Regions from separate parts of the Glutamicibacter sp. NPDC090743 genome, predicted to be linked through region 2. Evidence: riboswitches for the same ligand, from Rfam matches in the RefSeq annotation. Region 2 holds a riboswitch; each other region holds the start of a gene.
What was found. Region 2 has a riboswitch for thiamine pyrophosphate ahead of ACIQTS_RS11200 (ECF transporter S component). Riboswitches for the same ligand answer to the same signal wherever they lie in the genome.
Positions count from the first base shown of each region.

Region 1 (2,195 bases), on a different contig from region 2:
AAATTCTGTAAAACCATTAGTCAATGGCTATTTATCCCCTCACTCGCCACCCCGGGGACGAAGGGTGGGACAAAAAGTGCCCTGGTGACGATGCTCACGGGAGTGCTCCTCGTGGTCAATCGCGGATTTGCCCGGGTGCGCAGGATAGAATCCCGCGGATTCTTCCCGGTGGCCAAACATCGAATTACTCCGCTTGGAATTTCGGAACGCTGCCACCTTTTCCCGCTCCAGAACCCGTGACCGAGCGGCACTTGGGCAACACCCGATCCACCCTGGCACGCAGGCACGGCTCCAGCGGCCGGCAGTTGGATCCCAGGCCGCGAACCGGGGTGCTGGAAACCGCCAGGAAGGCAACAGCTCCTTGCCGCCCATTCCGGTCTTGAGTAGGAATATTGTGACCTCAGCAACAAATTCCCGACGGATTTTGCAAACCTCAAAAACCTGTGTAAAGTATTTACCTGTTGCCCCCTTAGCTCAGTGGTAGAGCGCGTTCTTGGTAAGAACGAGGTCGCCGGATCGATTCCGGCAGGGGGCTCGAAATAAGAGAGGCAATCTGGTTCCAGATTGCCTCTCTTTTCGTTTATCCCGCAGATGCCGTGTAGCCACTGCGAGCATGGCCCAGGGCACACCCCAAGCTGCAGCACCGGCTACCGGCTGCGTCTTGCGCCCCGGATTCCAGGTGCCCCCGGCAAGAGTCTCCGGCCAATGAAAAGCATCTTGGCCCGCCACAGCCGGCCCTTCCCACTTCCTTGATGTCAGGCCCTGACCACTGGGTTTGCGTTTAACCCTCGCAAGCGTGCTAAGTTGTTCGCGACCACACGGGTGCCCTGGCAAGGGCTGAGATCGGGCTATCGCCGTCCGCGACCGTTGAACCTGTCCGGGTAATGCCGGCGAAGGAAGTGAGTTTCCCCAGTGGAACAAATTGAACAGCACCCTGCCCACACCCTTGCCTACCGTGAATCTGCGGGAATTTCTGTTCCCGTCACGCAGATCCAATTGGCAGACTCCCCCAATGGACAGTCCAACGAGCCGCTGGCTGTATATCGCACCAGCGGACCGGGAAGCGAGCCCACCCAAGGCCTGCAACCCTTCCGCGAGCGGTGGATCCTGGAACGCGGGGACGTGGAAACCTATGCAGGCCGCGAACGCAACCTGCACGACGACGGACGCTCAGCGGTCCGCCGCGGCACGGCCAGCGCGGAATGGGCCGGACGCTCAGCCCCGCCGCTGCAGGCCGTTGGCGGAGCCCGCGTGACGCAAATGCACTATGCGCGTGCCGGGATCATCACCCCGGAAATGCGCTATGTGGCCCTGCGCGAGGAATGCGATGTCGAGCTGGTGCGCAGCGAGCTCGCGGCCGGGCGAGCCATCATCCCGGCGAACATCAACCACCCGGAATCCGAGCCGATGATCATCGGCAAGGCGTTCCTGGTCAAGATCAATGCGAATATCGGCAACTCGGCGGTGACCAGCTCCATCGCAGAAGAAGTCTCCAAGCTCCAGTGGGCGGCCAAATGGGGCGCGGACACGGTTATGGACCTGTCCACCGGAGATGACATCCACACCACCCGCGAGTGGATCATCCGCAACTCCCCGGTCCCCATCGGCACCGTGCCGATCTACCAGGCGTTGGAGAAGGTCAACGGCGAAGCCAACGAACTGACCTGGGAGATCTTCCGCGACACCGTCATTGAGCAGTGCGAGCAGGGCGTGGACTACATGACCATCCACGCCGGGGTGCTGCTGCGCTACATCCCGCTGACTGCCAACCGGGTCACCGGCATGGTCTCGCGTGGCGGGTCCATCATGGCCGGCTGGTGCTTGGCGCACCACCAGGAGAATTTCCTGTACACCCACTTCGATCAGCTGTGCGAGATCTTCGCGCAGTACGACGTGGCCTTCTCGCTGGGCGACGGGCTGCGCCCGGGTTCCATCGCAGATGCGAACGACGCCGCCCAGTTCGCCGAGCTGGACACCCTGGCCGAGCTGACCAAGCGCGCCTGGAAGTACGATGTGCAGGTGATGGTCGAAGGCCCGGGGCATATCCCGTTCCATCTGGTGCGCGAGAATGTGGAACGCCAGCAGCAGCTGTGCGATGGGGCGCCGTTCTATACCCTGGGCCCGCTGGTCACCGACATCGCCCCGGGCTACGACCACATCACCAGCGCCATTGGCGCCACGGAGATCGCACGGTA
Region 1 covers NZ_JBIVXE010000001.1:80,206-82,400, reverse strand. The annotation lists tRNA gene ACIQTS_RS00395 (tRNA-Thr) at 464-535, shown strand; TPP riboswitch at 809-916, shown strand; gene thiC (phosphomethylpyrimidine synthase ThiC) at 913-2,195, shown strand, end outside.
Region 1: it holds a riboswitch for thiamine pyrophosphate, as region 2 does, so the genes downstream of both, thiC (phosphomethylpyrimidine synthase ThiC) here and ACIQTS_RS11200 (ECF transporter S component) in region 2, are expected to answer to the same signal.

Region 2 (2,195 bases):
AGCTCAATGCTCTGCGGGTCCACATTGGCAGTCGGTTCATCGAGCAGCATGACCCTGGGTTCCATGGCCAGAATGCCGGCCAAGGCCAACCGCTGTTTCTGTCCGCCGGAAAGTTGCTGGGTGCGGTGCTCGAAGGACAGCGCACCCAGACCCACAGCGTCCAGCACTTCGGGGATCCGCTGGCGGATCAGTTCGGGATCCATTCCGAGGTTCTCCGCGCCAAAGGCCACATCATCGGCGACCCTGCTTTGCACTACCTGGGTTTCCGGGTCTTGCTGCATCAAGCCCACCGGGTGGCTCCGGATGAAGGCATCGCTGCCATCTATGAGCAGCCGGCCAGCGACCTGATCGTCCTCATCCGCTTCCAGCAACCCGGCCATCGCGTGCAGCAAGGTTGACTTGCCGGCGCCCGATGGACCGACCAGCAGCACCTTCTCACCGGCGTGGATCGCAAGGTCCAGTCCCGAGATGGCAGGATTCTTCCTCTCGGAGTGCTGCCAGCCGAACCCCGTTGCGGTGATGGCGGCACCGCGCTGGGTCAGCGAGGCTGCGCCGGAATTGGCAAAGGAACTCATTTTGCGCTTTCCAGGTGCGCACGCCGGCTCGGCAGGGCGCTCAATGCACCGGTCTTCGCCAGTCCGCGCGTGGCCAACCAGGACAGCAGCCCTGCGACGACTACGCCGGAAATGCCGGTGGCGATCACGTGGAAGATCTTCATTCCGGCGGTGTACTCAACGTAGTAGGCCAGGATGTAGGCCTCGGAAATGCCGGCGAACAAGCCGGCGAACAAGCCGGCCAGCAGCGCCACGCCCAGGTTCCACTTGCGGTAGCGGAATGCTGCGAAGACCAGCTCTGCACCCAGGCCCTGGACCAGGCCGGAGATCAGTACGGTCAAGCCGTAGTGCGAGCCCAGCAGCGCTTCAACTACGGCGGCCAGCAGCTCGCAGTAGATTGCGGCGCCTGGCTTGCGGATGATCAGTGCGCCGAGCACCGCCGGGAAGAGCCACATGCCGGTGAGCAGCGCGGTGGCTGGCGGGAAAGCCGCAAAGGCGAGTGAGAACAGGCCATAGCCGGCACTCCACGCCCAGAAAATGACCCCTGAAGCGACGGCGATCACCGAGGCGACGACGATATCAACTACACGCCAGCCGGTACGCTGCTTCGAAACTGTTTCGTTCATTGCTGGTCCTCCTGTGGAAAGGAGGGGAGATGGACGGAATGAGGGCATACTGCCGCGCCTATCCGCATCCGAGATGCTCGACTTCCTTCGCCGGTACTAGCCGGGGCAGGTTCGAGGGTCTGCGATCTATCGCACTCTCAGCGTCTTGCGACTTTTTTTAAAAGTCTGACGCTCCCCTGTCGGAATAATTACTGCTCCCCCACCATACCGCAGGTATGCTGGGCAGAGGAACGATATGTCAAGAGCTTGATCGCGAGGAAAAAATGGATAAAGTGCAGAAACTTGCCACTACCGGTATCACCGTTGGCGCTGGCATGCTCGGCGGCAAGCTGGTTGATTTCCTTTGGTTGAAGGCAACCGGCAGCAAAGCACCACGCAAGGGCACTGAGGAAGCAGCGGAAGCTTCTTTCCGCCGTGCCTTGGGCTTCGCAGTCGTTTCGGCCCTGGTCGCAGCAATCCTGCAGACCGTGGCTGATCGCAGCGCCAACAAGGTTGTTGCCAAGTTCACCAAGTAAGCTTCGGCGTTGAGCCAAAAGCGGGAGCCGCCCAGAGGGGCGGCTCCCGCTTTTTCTCAATCTTGTTCGTCTGGCGATCCGGTCTTGGAAACCGGGGTGGTTCCGGTCGGCGGTGTTCCGTTGACCTTGTTGACCACGTGGCTCAGCTCATCGGAGAACAGGGTTTCCTTGGCAGCGTGCTTGGTCCGGTAGCCGGAACGGCCAATCATGTGGGCCGAAACCGGTGCGGTCAATAGCTGCATTCCCCAGGCCAGCACGAGTACCGGGACCACAGCCCAGCTGCGCAGGTAAATGGCCAGTCCAGCGAAAATCAGCAGGAAGCCGAGTACCTGCGGTTTGGTCGCTGCATGCATGCGGGTGAGCATGTCCGGGAAGGTCAGCAAGCCGATGCCTGCGATCAATGACATCAGGCAGCCAAGGATCAGCAGGACGGCAACGAGGACATCAAGGAAGATTTCCATTAGGCGTTCCTCTGATCCGAAACGAAGCGCGAGACGGTC
Region 2 covers NZ_JBIVXE010000005.1:57,599-59,793, forward strand. The annotation lists gene ACIQTS_RS11195 (ATP-binding cassette domain-containing protein) at 1-575, opposite strand, end outside; gene ACIQTS_RS11200 (ECF transporter S component) at 572-1,180, opposite strand; TPP riboswitch at 1,246-1,368, opposite strand; gene ACIQTS_RS11205 (DUF4235 domain-containing protein) at 1,444-1,695, shown strand; gene mnhG (monovalent cation/H(+) antiporter subunit G) at 1,752-2,156, opposite strand; gene ACIQTS_RS11215 (monovalent cation/H+ antiporter complex subunit F) at 2,156-2,195, opposite strand, start outside.

Region 3 (2,195 bases), on a different contig from region 2:
GAGGTAGACGTCAATGCGGTCATTGATCAGCAACTGGGCTTTGCCCTCGGTGAGCTTGGCAGCCGCGCAGGCCAGCTCGAAGAATTCCCGGGCGCTTTCATCCTTGGCGCGCAGCTGGATCCACCCGATCCCTCCGGCGACGGCGCCCTCGATAACTTCCAGGGTGCTGCGTGGGGTGCAGCTGGCAGTGTTGGCTACTAGATAAGCGCCGTAATTATGCATGGTTCAATTCCTCGTACTTCAAAGTTTTCAGTTCCCCGGGATCGGCAGCCGACAGCGCATCAAGGAAGGCAACTGCGAAGCTGCCCGGACCGGAGCTGCCAGCCAGGGCCTTTTCCGCGGCCAGGCCATAGAAACCGTGGGCTGCGATGGTGGCCTCGAACGGGTCATCGTGGACCGCAACCATTCCGGCGCAGACCGCGCCCAAGGCGCAGCCGCCACCTGTCATCCGGGTCAAGCCAATTCCGTTGGTTTGCACCAAGACGGTACGCGTGGCGTCGATGATGGCGTCAGCCTGGCCGGAAATGGCCACTACGCAGTCGTTTTCCGTGGCCAGTTCGCGTCCCGCCGCCAAGGCGGCAGAAACCTCATCCAAGGCATCGACACCGCGCGAAGCAGATTGCCGGCCGGCCAGGGCCAGGATTTCCGAGGCGTTGCCGCGAATCAGGGTCGGGCGTTGCCGGACAATGCGCCGGGCAAACTCCGTGCGCACCGGAAGCGCTCCCACTGCCACTGGATCCAGGACCCAGGGGGTGCCTGCAGCGCTCGCCGACTGCACAGCTTCTTCCATGGCGGTCAGCTGTTCAGTGCTTGGAGTTCCCAAATTCACCAATACGGCTGAAGCTGCCTGTGCGAATGGGCCGGCCTCTCCGGGCAGATCCGTCATGGCCGGGGAAGCCCCGGATGCCAGCAGGACATTGGCGGTGAAATTGGATACGACGGTATTGGTCAGGCAAAAAACCAAAGGTGATTGTTGCCGGTATTTTTGGGCAACTGCATGCAAAGCCATGCGACATCCCTCCGCTAGCGTGAACTAGATCAGGTTCTACGGGTCTTATCTCAGTCGGTTGATCCGACACCCCGTGTCACTGCCATAGAGCGTACGCACAACCGGTTCCGAGGACAAGTTACTTACGCTCGCGCCGCGCCACCAAGGCCTTGAGCGTGGCCGCATCCACCTTCTGCGCGGCCGCCAACGCCCAGAGGTGATCCACGGCGGCCAGGAGATCTTCACTGGTATCCACCGGCTGCGGCCGCTCGTTGACCACTGTGCCGGCACGGCGCCGGGAGGTGATCAGCTCTTCGGCTTCCAGCTCCTTGTAGGCGCGCGCCACTGTACCGACAGCGACGCCGAGGTCCGTGGCCAGCGCACGCACAGTAGGCAGCTTGCTCCCCGAGGGCAGATCTCCCAAGGAGATCAGTGAAGCAATCTGCGAGCGGATCTGCTCATAGGGCGGGGTAGCTGCTTGGAGGTCAACACTGATCTGCGTGCTCATGAAGTAGCTGCCGGCTGATGTTCCCGCACGAAGGCGCTACCGGGGCGCTCTAGGAAAATGACTGCTGGGACAACGAAGATGAGCAATGCAAAGAGTCCCAGCCCGGCCGGGAATCCGTAGCCAATGAGCAGCATGGCTACCACTGCACTGGTGTTAACACGCATTGAACGCAGTTCCAGGACCTTGCGGTACCAGATTTCTTCGGCCGACGAGACAGCCCAGGGAATAATCGCCCGGCGGGAGAACCAGACGAATCCAAGATGGGTTGCCAGCAACAGCAGGATCAAGCCTGCAACCATTGTCTTGCCTGGAGGTGCGAAGCCCCACAAATAGTCCAGTGGCGGATCGAGAAGAAAATAGGTGCTGGTGGCAAACAGCAAGCCAGCGGCGATGTAGGACCACAAGGGCAAGGGTGCGTGGTACTTGGGTGCTGCAGACGCCTGCCGGGCCACCGTGCTGACGTAGCTGAGATAAAGCGCATTGAGAACGGCATAGCTCAAAGCCGCACCGGCAAAGATCATTAAGATCCACGTAGTTCGCTCATTGGTAGGCATCTGGAGCTCGTCATCCAGTGGCAAGAATGACCAGCCGATTGCAACGCTGAGCAAGGTGAGTGCTGCAGTTACGTATTGCAAGGTGAATAGTTGATCACGCAAACGCGAGAAGGCGGTCCGTTCCCTGGTGGTGGATTGAGCTGAG
Region 3 covers NZ_JBIVXE010000002.1:609,146-611,340, forward strand. The annotation lists gene thiE (thiamine phosphate synthase) at 1-222, opposite strand, end outside; gene thiM (hydroxyethylthiazole kinase) at 215-1,009, opposite strand; TPP riboswitch at 999-1,093, opposite strand; gene ACIQTS_RS06285 (GntR family transcriptional regulator) at 1,128-1,496, opposite strand; gene ACIQTS_RS06290 (hypothetical protein) at 1,493-2,195, opposite strand, start outside.
Region 3: it holds a riboswitch for thiamine pyrophosphate, as region 2 does, so the genes downstream of both, thiM (hydroxyethylthiazole kinase) here and ACIQTS_RS11200 (ECF transporter S component) in region 2, are expected to answer to the same signal.

Region 4 (2,195 bases), on a different contig from region 2:
ACGGCGGCGGCAACTCCGAGCTTGCTGCCGTCAGCGGCCACCGAGTTGGCGTCCAGTTCCTTGCCGATTTGCGTGCTGATGAATTCGCGAAGGGTGGTTCCTTCGTCCAGGTTCAGTTGCCGTGAATTGAAATTGATGCCGATGCTTGTCATGGTTGCTGCTCCGTTCGGTGAGCGGTCTAGGTTGCGTTGGCAAAGCGGTGGGGATCCACAGCCTGGTGCAAGGGGTGGGATTGGTGGCCGTGGGCGAGATCCGCAGTGAGCGTTGCGCCCAGCGGAGCCAGCAGCACGCCGTGCCGGGAGTACCCGGTGCAGAGCAGCAGCCCTGGATCAAGGCGTCCAAGCAGCGGCCGGTCATCTGGCGTGGCGGGACGTGCCCGGGCCGTTGCCTCGTTCAGCGTGCAGTCGCTGATGCCGGGGACAAGCTTTCTCGCGTTGTCCAGCAGCAGGTGCATCGCGCCAATGTTCACCGCTTGTTGCCGGTCTTCACGGACACTGGCGCCAAGGACGAGGCTGCCGTCCCTTCTCGGCACTAGATACACCTGTTCCCGGTGCACGATGCCGCGGATGGTGCGGGTGATGAGCGGCGGGCCTGCTGGTCCCTGGATCCGGAGGATGTCTCCGTAGACCGGACGCAGCGGAAGTTCGTTCAAGCCATCGAGGGTGCCAAGACCGGTGGCCACGATGGTCTGCTCCGCTTCGAAGATTCGGCCCGATGCGGTGCACACAGCGGTGGTCCGCTTCCCGTCGGTCACCAGTGCCTGCGCCCGTTCCTCGACCAGGTGCGGACGCAGATGCTCCAACAGGATCTTGACGATGGATCGAGGGTCGACCTGGTGGTCATCTTGGCACAGGACCGCGCCAGCAATATTGGCGGCCAAGGCTGGTTCGAGCTTGCGGGCTTGGCTGGGCAGCAGCTTTTGCGCTGACAGGCCGAGGGATATCTGCAGTTCGGCCAGCTCGTGCAGGGCTTCGCGGTCCGCAGGCTCTGCGGCGACAACGAGCGTGGAGTTCTGCAAGTAGTCCGGGCGTTGCCCGGTGGCCGATTCGATGCGCTCGATGAACTGCGGATAGGCGGCATTCGAGGCGGCAAGCAGCTGGTGCAACGGGCCATTGCCCCAGACCGTTTCAGCTGCCGGGGCCAGCATTCCTGCTGCCGCGTAGCTTGCACCTTGGCCGGGTGCCGGATCGATGAGGGTGACGGTGTGTGCGCGTGAATCCAGCTCGAACGCGACGGCCAGGCCGATTATCCCGGCGCCAACAATGTTGACATGCACAAGGGCACGCTTCCTTCCTACGGCGGCATGACCCGCATCAGGTGTAGCGGTCGGCTCGGTGCCCTCTCAGCCTGGTCGATTCAGGCTCCCGCGGATTACAGCGATTATAAGCATGATGCAGCTCATAAAGTCGAACTTCACTGAACGCAGTTCCGTCATCTTCTGTGATGTACTTGCTGACATGGCATTCCATGACTTCCCTATCGAGCTTTCCCAAGGTTCTGCGCTATCCAGCACCATCATCTCGTTGGAGCAAGAACTCTTGGAATCTAGCCAACGCCATAGCCAGGAGCAATTGCAGCGGCGCTTGCATCCTCGGTTCGCCGAGGTGGGAGCCAGCGGGCGAGTCTATGATCGCGAGGCCATCATTGCCCAGCTGGCCCAGGAGCCGGCACGGGCTGCCGGGGCGTTGAAAGTCGAAAGCCCGGTGGCTCTCCAGCTTTCAGACCAGCTGGTGCTGCTGCGCTGGAAGCTGCTCTCCGGTTCCCCCAGCGAACGCAGTTCACTGTGGATCCATGAGCAGGGCCGCTGGCAGCTGCTCTTCCACCAGGGCACGGTCGCCGCTCATCCGCAGCCATCTGCAGGACCGAAGGAAACCGTGCATGCCGACGGTGAATTCACGGTGCGCCGGCTGCGCCTTTCGGATGCCGAAGCGGTCTTCGAGGCATTCTCCTCGAACCCCGACATGCTGCGCCAAGGCGACGCCGATTCCCCGCAAAAGGCTGAGTCGTATGTGCGCGCACTGCTGGAGGCCGGGGAACGCCAGCAGGCGATGGCCGTCGCATATCGGGATCGGCTGGTGGGACTGGTGTGCGGTACGGTCGACCCGGCCAATCGGAACGCGTGGATTTGGTATTGGATGAACCAGAATTACCGGGGCCGGTCGCTGGCCACCCGCGCCGTGGCAACCTTGGTGGAT
Region 4 covers NZ_JBIVXE010000001.1:264,431-266,625, reverse strand. The annotation lists gene thiS (sulfur carrier protein ThiS) at 1-152, opposite strand, end outside; gene thiO (glycine oxidase ThiO) at 179-1,276, opposite strand; TPP riboswitch at 1,274-1,378, opposite strand; gene ACIQTS_RS01345 (GNAT family N-acetyltransferase) at 1,458-2,195, shown strand, end outside.
Region 4: it holds a riboswitch for thiamine pyrophosphate, as region 2 does, so the genes downstream of both, thiO (glycine oxidase ThiO) here and ACIQTS_RS11200 (ECF transporter S component) in region 2, are expected to answer to the same signal.